DNA from 2 places in the Achromobacter pestifer genome. Region 1 is predicted to be linked to the other one. Evidence: riboswitches for the same ligand, from Rfam matches in the RefSeq annotation. Region 1 holds a riboswitch; the other holds the start of a gene.
What was found. Region 1 has a riboswitch for thiamine pyrophosphate ahead of FOC84_RS32845 (sodium:solute symporter family protein). Riboswitches for the same ligand answer to the same signal wherever they lie in the genome.

Region 2: it holds a riboswitch for thiamine pyrophosphate, as region 1 does, so the genes downstream of both, thiM (hydroxyethylthiazole kinase) here and FOC84_RS32845 (sodium:solute symporter family protein) in region 1, are expected to answer to the same signal.

The regions. Positions count from the first base shown of each region.
Region 1 covers NZ_CP053985.1:6,983,229-6,987,572, forward strand. Annotated here, with positions in the region: gene FOC84_RS32840 (AMP-binding protein) at 1-1,190, shown strand, start outside; gene FOC84_RS32845 (sodium:solute symporter family protein) at 1,241-2,692, opposite strand; TPP riboswitch at 2,801-2,907, opposite strand; gene FOC84_RS32850 (LLM class flavin-dependent oxidoreductase) at 3,081-4,344, shown strand, end outside.
Region 2 covers NZ_CP053985.1:5,468,543-5,472,886, reverse strand. Annotated here, with positions in the region: gene FOC84_RS25975 (patatin-like phospholipase family protein) at 1-1,512, opposite strand, end outside; TPP riboswitch at 1,700-1,829, shown strand; gene thiM (hydroxyethylthiazole kinase) at 1,900-2,718, shown strand; gene FOC84_RS25965 (TonB-dependent receptor) at 2,722-4,344, opposite strand, start outside.

The DNA.
Region 1 (4,344 bases):
CGCTGCTGATCGCCGACGCGGCATCGGCCGCCGTCGCGGCGCCGCTGGCCGCGGCGCTGGCCATCCGGCTGGTCGGGGAAGACGAGGCCCGCGCATGGATGGAGCCGGAGCCAGGCATGGACGACTCGCCGCTGAACGACGCCGATGCCCAGGCGCCGGCCCTGTTGCAGTACACCGGCGGCACGACCGGGCAGCCCAAGGGCGTGATTCTCGGACGCGACGCCGTCGCCACCAATGTGCTGCAGCGGGAACTGGCCTTGCCCACCCGCTACGGCGCCGACAGCGTGCTTTGCGCGATGCCGCTGTTCCATTCCTATGGCATGGCGATGGGCTTGTTCCTGGCCGCCAGCGCCGCTGCCACGCTGGTGGTGCTGCCGCGCTACCGGCCCGACGACGTCTGCGACGCCGTGGAGCGCGAGCGCATCACGTTGTTTCCCGGCAGCCCCACCATCTACACCGGCTTGCTGTCGCACCCGCGCTTCGCGGCCACCGACTGGTCCAGCGTGCGCGTCTGCTATTCCGGATCCGCCCCGCTGGCGGAAGAAGTGCACCGGCGCTGGGAAGCCGCGGTGGGCGCGCCGATCTACGAGGGCTACGGCCAGACTGAAGCAGGCCCCATCCTCACCTACAACGGTCCGGCCGGAACCCGGCACGGCTCGGTGGGCACGCCGGTCGCAGGGACCGAGGTGCAGGTGGTCGACCTCGAATCGGGTTGCGTGGTGCTGCCGCCCGGCCAGCGCGGTGAAATCCGTGCGCGCGGGCCGCAGATCATGCAAGGCTATCTGGCCAGGCCCGACGCCACCGCCGAAACCCTGCGCGACGGCTGGCTGTACACGGGCGACATCGGCGAGTTCGCGCAGGACGGCTTCCTGTACATCCGCGACCGCAAGAAGGACCTGGTGATCTCCGGCGGCTACAACGTCTACCCGCGTGAAGTGGATGAAGTGCTGTACCTGCATCCGGACGTGGCCGAAGCCGCGGCGGTCGGCTGGCCGGACAGCTACCGCGGCGAGGTCATCCGCGCCTTCGTCGTCCTGCGGCCAGGCGCGGCCGTCGACGAGGCTGCGCTGATCGCGCACTGCCAGTCGAACCTGGCGCGCTACAAGGTGCCCGCGGTCATCCAGATCCTGGATGCCCTGCCCTATACGGGCGCCAACAAGGTCGACAAGAAGGCGCTGCGCGCGGCGTAGTCCACCGGCGGGCGCCTTCAATCGAGGGCGCCACGCCGCGGACGTACGGCTCAGACCGGATCCTGATCCAACCTGCGCACCGCAGCGCTCAAGGTCGAGAAATCAAATTCCTTGCGGCCGCGCAGCAGGCAGCGCATCAGCACGGTCGTCACCACCGGCACCACAGCCGCCAGCAGGAAGGACTCCAGCAGGAACGAGGGCTTGTCGCCCGGCGCCGGGAAGAAGAACAGGCCGGCCACGAGACCGGAGATGGTGGCGACGGTGGCGGTCAGGCCGTCGTGCTTGCGGCTGAACAGGCCGTAAAAGACCGGGAAGGCGGCAGCCGAGCACAGCAGGTCGGCCAGCAGGAACAGGTACAGCACACTATAGCCCTGCGAGGCCACGATCATGACGGGGATGGCCATCAGCAGCACCAGCCAGCGCGCCAGGCGCTTCATGGTCATGGAACTGGCGTTGGGCATCAGGCGGCGCATATCGACCGCGATGATGCTGGATACGGCGCTGATGGCCGTGTCGGCGGTGCTCATGACCAGCGACAGCCCCAACGGAATCAGCGCGATCACGAACCACGCGGGCGCATGCGGCATGATGACGCTGAAGAGCGCGATGGAGCTGTCGCCCTGGGGCGCCAGGCCGACGAAAGCCAGGCCGAACAGCCCCATCAGGAAGATGAACGGCGCGACCAGCAAGCCGCCCAGCAGGAAGCCGTTGCGCATGGAGCGCGCGTCGCGTGCGGCGTAGATGCGCTGCCAGTTGCCCTGGTGGAAGATGCCGGTCAGCAGGATCGCGACGAAGAAGGTCAGCCCGGCCTTGACGCCCACCGGATCGGTCAGGTCCAGTAGCTGCGGCGCCTTGGCCTGCAGCGCTTCGATGGTGGGCATGGCGCCACCCGCAGCCTGCCAGCCGACCAGGCACAGGATCACCAGCAGCGGCACGATCACCATCATCTGCACCTGGTCCGTGAAGATCGACGAGCGCAGCCCGCCATAGGTGGTGTAGAGCAAGGTGGTGCCCATCACGATGGCGGCGGTGGCCCACAGCGGCACGGGCGCCAGCATGGTGACGAGCTTGGAGATCGCCGTGACTTCGGCCGACAGCGCGATGAAGAGATAGAACAGCATGATGAACAGCGCCAGGCCGTACATGGGCCGGCCGTAGCGCGCCATCAGGAATTCCGTCAGGGTGTGCCCGTGGGGAATGAGTTCGCGCATGCGCCGCCCCAGCGGAATCATGACCAGGCGCGGCGACATCGATCCCAGCGCGTAGCCGATCACCGCCGCCAGGCCGCCCCAGGTCGCCGCTTGCGCGGGCGAGAACAGGATCCAGGCGCCCAGGGTCGAGGCCATCAGCGTCAGGATGGTGCCGAAGGCGCCCTGGCTGTTGCGGGCGACGATGTAGTCCTCCAGGGTGCCGCGCTTGCGGCGCGTGTACAGGACGCTGGCCAGGGCGAAACCGCCCGAGAACAGCAGCAGCCACATCAGGGCGGTGGATTGGGTCAACATGGGTATCGGTCCTCCCGCTGCCGGCTGGCAGCCGGACGCGCAACGCGGCGGCCCCGCCACGCGGGGTGCGCAGGCCGCAAGATGAATGAAAGTCTAGGGAGGGCGCGCGGACTGCGCGATGTCCTTCCCTTCGCCGGCATTACCCGGATCAGGTTCAAAGGGTTACCGCGACAACGCGGAATCTCAGCCCTTGCAGGGCTCCCCCAGGAATTGCCGCAAGATTAGGAGAGCGGCACGGCAATGTCAACGCGCCTGGCGCGGACTCCGCCCGCGCCTTTTGTGCTAAGTTCGCCCGCGTGCGGCGCCGATTTGCCTATCCGCCGCTGGAATCGAAGAGTCTGACCATGTCTATCGCGCCTTTTACCGCCCCTGTCTGGACTGGATCGCCATGCTGCATCTGAACCTGTTCATCTTCGGCTGCGGCCACCATCGCGCCGCCTGGCGCCATCCGGATTCCGCCGCCGAGCGGCTGGGCGACATCACCTACTACGAGGAACTGGCGCGCACCGCCGAACGCGGCAAGCTGGACGCCATCTTCTTCGCCGACGGGCAATCGGTCGACAACATCGGCGACGGCCCGCGCTGGTACCTGGAGCCGCTGACCGCCATGGCGGCGATCGCGCGCGCCACTTCCCGCATCGGCCTGATCAGCACGGTTTCCAGCACCTTCTTCACGCCCTTTCACGCGGCCCGCATGGTGGCCTCGCTGGACCATATCTCGGGCGGGCGCATGGGCTGGAACGTGGTCACGTCCATGTTCGACGCGGAAGCGCGCAACCACGGCTATGAGTCCATGCCCGGGCACGACTGGCGCTATGCGCGCGCCGAGGAGTTCGTCGACGTCGCGTTGAAGCTGTTCGACTCCTGGGACCAGGACGCCCTGGCCATCGACCGCGCGGGCGATTACGGCGTGCCCGCCAGCGTGCGCAAGATCAACCACCACGGAGAGCATTTCCTGGTCGACGGCCCCCTGACGGTGCCGCGTCCGCCGCAAGGCCGCCCGGTGCTGTTCCAGGCCGGCGCCTCGGACCAGGGCCGCGACCTGGCCGCCAGGCGCGCCGAAGCGATCTACGCCGTCGCCTATGACCTGCCCGCGGCGCAGGCCTATTACCGCGACATCAAGCGGCGCGTGCTGGCCGCCGGCCGCCAGGATTTCGTGCCCATCATGCCGGGCCTGGTCACCTACGTGGGCTCGACCGAAGCCGAAGCCCGGGCCAAGCAGCGCGCACTGGACGTCCTGCTCCCCAGCGACGCGTCGCTGCGCCAACTGGGCACGTTCGTGCTGCAGGACTGCTCCGCCTGGGAACTGGACGCGCCCGTGCCCGCCCTGCCGCCCCTGGCCGAATTCACCGGCCCCAAGGGCCGCTACGCGACCATACTGCGCATCATCGAAACCGAGCAGCCCACCGTGCGCCAGCTGCTCGGACGGCTGGCGGCCGGCGGCGGCCACTGCACCATGGTGGGCACGCCCGAGCAGATCGCCGACAAGATGGAGCATTGGTACCGCAATGAAGGCGCCGACGGCTTCAACCTGATGCCGCCTTCCCTGCCGGGAGGGATCGACGATTTCGTCGAGCACGTGATCCCGGTGCTGCGGCGCCGGGGGCTGTTCCGCGCCGAGTACCAGCACAGCACGCTGCGCGGGCATCTGG
Region 2 (4,344 bases), 1.5 Mb from region 1:
CCCGAGCCCGGCAACATCACTGATCGGCGCGGCGGTGCCGATCTCGACACCCAGCGAGCTGACCGTCAGCGCCACGCCCTTGCGATCGGCGTTGTAATTGCGGGTCCGGTCATCGATGGTCTGGTTGATGCAGGTGCTCATCAGGTGTATCGGCCCGCCATGGCGTTGCGGCATATACCGGTTGAGTTCGATGTCATCGCCTGCGGCCGCGTCCAGCAGCGCCAATACGCGGTCGGTCGCGCCATCCTTGGCGGGCTGCAGCGGAGATTCCGCGAAGCGCGCATCCTCCTTGGAAACGGCAGCATAGTTCCCCACCGACACATAGGCCCGTTCTATGCGCGCCCGGTAGAAATTGTGCAGCGACGACAGATTCAGGACCTCGCGCTGTTTCCCCGTCCACAGGTAAAAGACGCTCACCGCCAACAAGGGCACCAGCCAACTCAAGGCCAAGGCCGATTTCCCCTCCACGCGCCAACCCGGAAGTTCCCAGCGCACATCAGATAGGGTTGCCGCATGCATCAGCGCCGACAAGCCAACCAACAGCATGGCGACATAGAGCAGGCCGGCGATGTTTATCAGCTGCATGGCGTTGTGCGCCAGCAGCGTCATGCCCTTGCGAACGATCAGCCGCTGCAAATGAGGCCATGCGAAACGCAAAGCCGCGACGGCCGATGTGGCGACGGCGCCTACCGCCACGGCTGGCGCCGCTCCGATTTTCATCCAATCGTAGAGCGCCACGGCCGCCATTCTGGCCAGCATCAATGAGACAAGAATTGCTCCCAGCCAGAGCGCCTGCGCCAATTGCTTGTTCCACGCCAGGCGGCGCGACGATACCGTGCCCTGGTTTGTGGAATCGGCAGCAGCCGCGCCTACGCTCCAATAGCCCAATACAGCCACCAAGGCCCATGATCCGGGTAGCGCCAAGCTCCATAGCCAGAGTTGTTCCGACCCATCCGGCAACCATGGCCACACATGCCGCAGATTCGGTAGATTGATGAGCAACGCCGCCAACAACAACAGGATCAAGACCTCGAAGTGCGACCCGACAACACCCCGAAAAATGGATGCTGCAGCCTGTCCCAGATCCTGTCGGCCCGCAGCCTTCAGATAACGGCCATTGCTACGCAACCACCAGAGCAACAGGGTATCGTCGCGCGCCAGCCCTCTCTCTACCTCCGCCGCGCCCTGGCCCTCTTGGTAGAGCCTGCCTAGCGCGGCTCCGATGTAGCCGCCGCCGGATACCGTGGAAAGGTAATCGAAGCGGCGCAGCACGCGGTTACGGGCCAGCGCCCGCAATAGACCGAAGCAGAATGTCGCGCTACGTATGCCACCGCCCGATAGGGCCAAGCCCCAGCCAGTACTTTGCGGACCGTCCCCGCCATCTTCGCGAGCAAGGTGCCGCGCCCGCGCAGCCAGGGCTTCCTGGTCGCTCGTCCCGTGTTTCCTATCCTCGTCGCCGTCCTGATCGCCAGCAGCGCGCGAGACGGCGCGCATCTCCGCACCTTCTTTCATGTGTGGCATTCCGGCATCGGCTCGACCGGGGGGTATGCGAGTTGCCATGCCTGCCTCCATGCGCCAAATGGACTGCGCCCATTGTGATAAGGAGCCATTCCTCCTGCAATAGGCCATAAGCACCGGTCAAACCGAGCCACCCCCGCCGCCACTGCTTGACAAGCCTAGCGGCCCGCCCGAACATGTGTAAATCCACCCGGGGCGCTTCGACAAGAGGCCGAGACGCCGCTGGCGCGGGCGACACGCCCATGCAGCGCGGCAACCCGTTGAACCTGATCCAGGCAATGCTGGCGTAGGGACGGTGCCGAACCGCTAGCGCGCCGAGTTCCATTGAGCCGCCCGCCCGGCCTTCCGCCCGCCTGGATCCCCAGAGCGAGGCCCCACGGCATGCAATTCCTTCCCGACCTTTCCGCCCAGGCGCTCATTTCGCGCGACCTGATCGCCGCCCTGCGCCGCGATGCGCCGCTGGTGCAGTGCCTGACCAATTTCGTTTCCATGAATACCGCGGCCAACGTGCTGCTGGCCATGGGCGCCTCGCCCGCCATGGTGCATGCGCAGGAAGAAGCGCCCGAGTTCGCGCGCGTCTGCGGCGCGGTCGTGATCAACATCGGCACCCTGTCGTCGCCCTGGCTGGACAGCATGCTGCTGACCGCCGCGTCGGCCAACGAGGCCGGCATACCCTGGGTGCTCGATCCGGTGGCGCACCACGCCACCGCCTTTCGCCGCGACGCGGTGCGACGCCTGCTGGACCTGGGCCCCGCCATCATCCGCGGCAACGCCTCGGAGATCATCGCGCTGGCTGGCGGCCAAAGCGCGAGCAAGGGCGTGGACGCGCGCGACGCCGTCTCGCAGGCCGAACAGTCCGCGCATGCCATCGCCGCCAGCCGCGCGACGGTGGTGGCGGTGACCGGTGAAACCGACTACGTCACGGACGGCACGCGCGCCGTCCGCATCGTGGGCGGCTCACCCTTGATGCCGCGCGTCACGGCCACCGGCTGCGCGCTGACGGCGCTGGTCGGCGCCTGCGCGGCGGTGTCCAGGGATGATCCGTACTCGGCGGCAGTCGCCGCCCTGTCGTGTTTCGCCATCGCGGGCCAGCGCGCCGGCGTACAGGCGGACGGGCCCGGATCTTTCGCATGGCGCTTCCTGGATGCGCTGGCGACGCTGGACGCCGACAGCCTGACCCGGGAATCGCCGTTGCGCTAGGGCCTACATGCGGTACTGCAGGCTCAGCATCGCATTGCGCGGCGCGCCCGGCATGTTCAGGTTGGGGCTGCTGCCGTGGGCCGACACGATGTAGCCGGCATCGAACAGGTTGTACACGTTCAGCTGCACCGAGTACGGCCCCTTGCGCCACCACGCGGCAGCGTCGGCCGTCACGTAGCCCGGCAGCCTGACGGTATTGCCCGGGTTGGCAAAGCGCGCGCCCACCAGGTTCAGGCCGGCGCCCACGCCAAAGCCTTCACCCAGATCCTTGGTGATCCAGACATTGCCGGCATGCCGCGGCGTCAGCGTGGCGCGCTTGCCTTCCACGTTCTTGCCGCTCTCGCGCGCGATGGATTCGGTGATGCGAGCGTCCAGGTAGGCGTAGCCCAACATTGCGCGCCAACCGTTGCTCAAGTCCCCCTGCAAGGTCCATTCCGCGCCGTCGGTGCGCTGCGTGCCGACCGGCACCAGCGTGTTGGTGATCGGATTGTTGACCTTGATGTCCGTGCGTTCCAGGCGGAAGACGGACACAGTGGTCGACAGTTTGCCATCCAGGAAATCGTATTTGGCGCCGATTTCGTAGTTGGTGGTTTTCTCGGGCGCCAGATCGGCATTGTTGGCGGCCAGCGAGAATGCTTCGCCGGACGGCTGGTACGACTGGCTCCACGAAATGTAGTATGACTGCACCGCGTCCGGCTGGAACACCAGGCCCAGGCGCGGACTCCAGTTCGAATCGGTGCGGGCCAGGTTGGTGCCGTTGCGGCGGTCTTCGGTCTTCTGCTCGAAGCGGTCATGGCGCACACCGCCCAGCACCTTCCAGTGTTCGCCCAGCGACACCATGTCCTGCACGTACAGGCCCAGGGTGTTGAAACGGCCCAGGTTATCCGTGCCTGGCCGGCCGGCGACCTGCAAGGGCAAGGTCGGCAGCACCGGATTGAACAGATCGACGGTGGCCACATTGTTGGCCGAGTAGTTCACCAGGTCTTTGTTCTGCTGCCCGACCTCCACGCCGTACAGGATCTCGTGGCGCACCGCGCCCCACTGCGCGCGCTGCGTCAGTTCGGTCTGGTTGGTCCAGCCGTGCTCTTCGCGCAGCACATTCGAGCGGTTCAAGGTCACGGTCCGCGCGGCCTCGTTCACGATGCCCGGCAAGGTGTTGTTGCGATCCAGGGTGTAGTGGTAGTAGCGCGTGGCGTTGCGCAGCGACCAGTTCTCATTGAAACGATGGTTCAGCGTGGCCGCATAGGACTGCACGCGCGCCTGTGAATAGTCCGCGTCACGCGCGTTTTCGGCGCCGTAGTAGGTGGAAGGATCCACGTCCACCGGCCGGCCGTGATAGGCGGGGATGCCGAAATCCGTGACGCGGCGGTCTTCAAGGAATTCGGTTTGCAGCAGCAGGGTCGTGCCTTCGCCCAGGCGGAACTGGGCGGACGGCGCAATTGCCTTGCGGTCCAGGAACTGCTTGTCGCGATAGCTGTCGCCCTTCTCCACCGCGCCGGTCAGGCGCCACGCCATGCTGCCGCTTTCGGTCGAGCGGCCCAGGTCCAGATCCAAACGCCGGTCGTTCCAGGAACCGTAGCTCAAGCCCACCTGCGTGATGTCCTCGCCGGGCTTCTTGGTGATGCG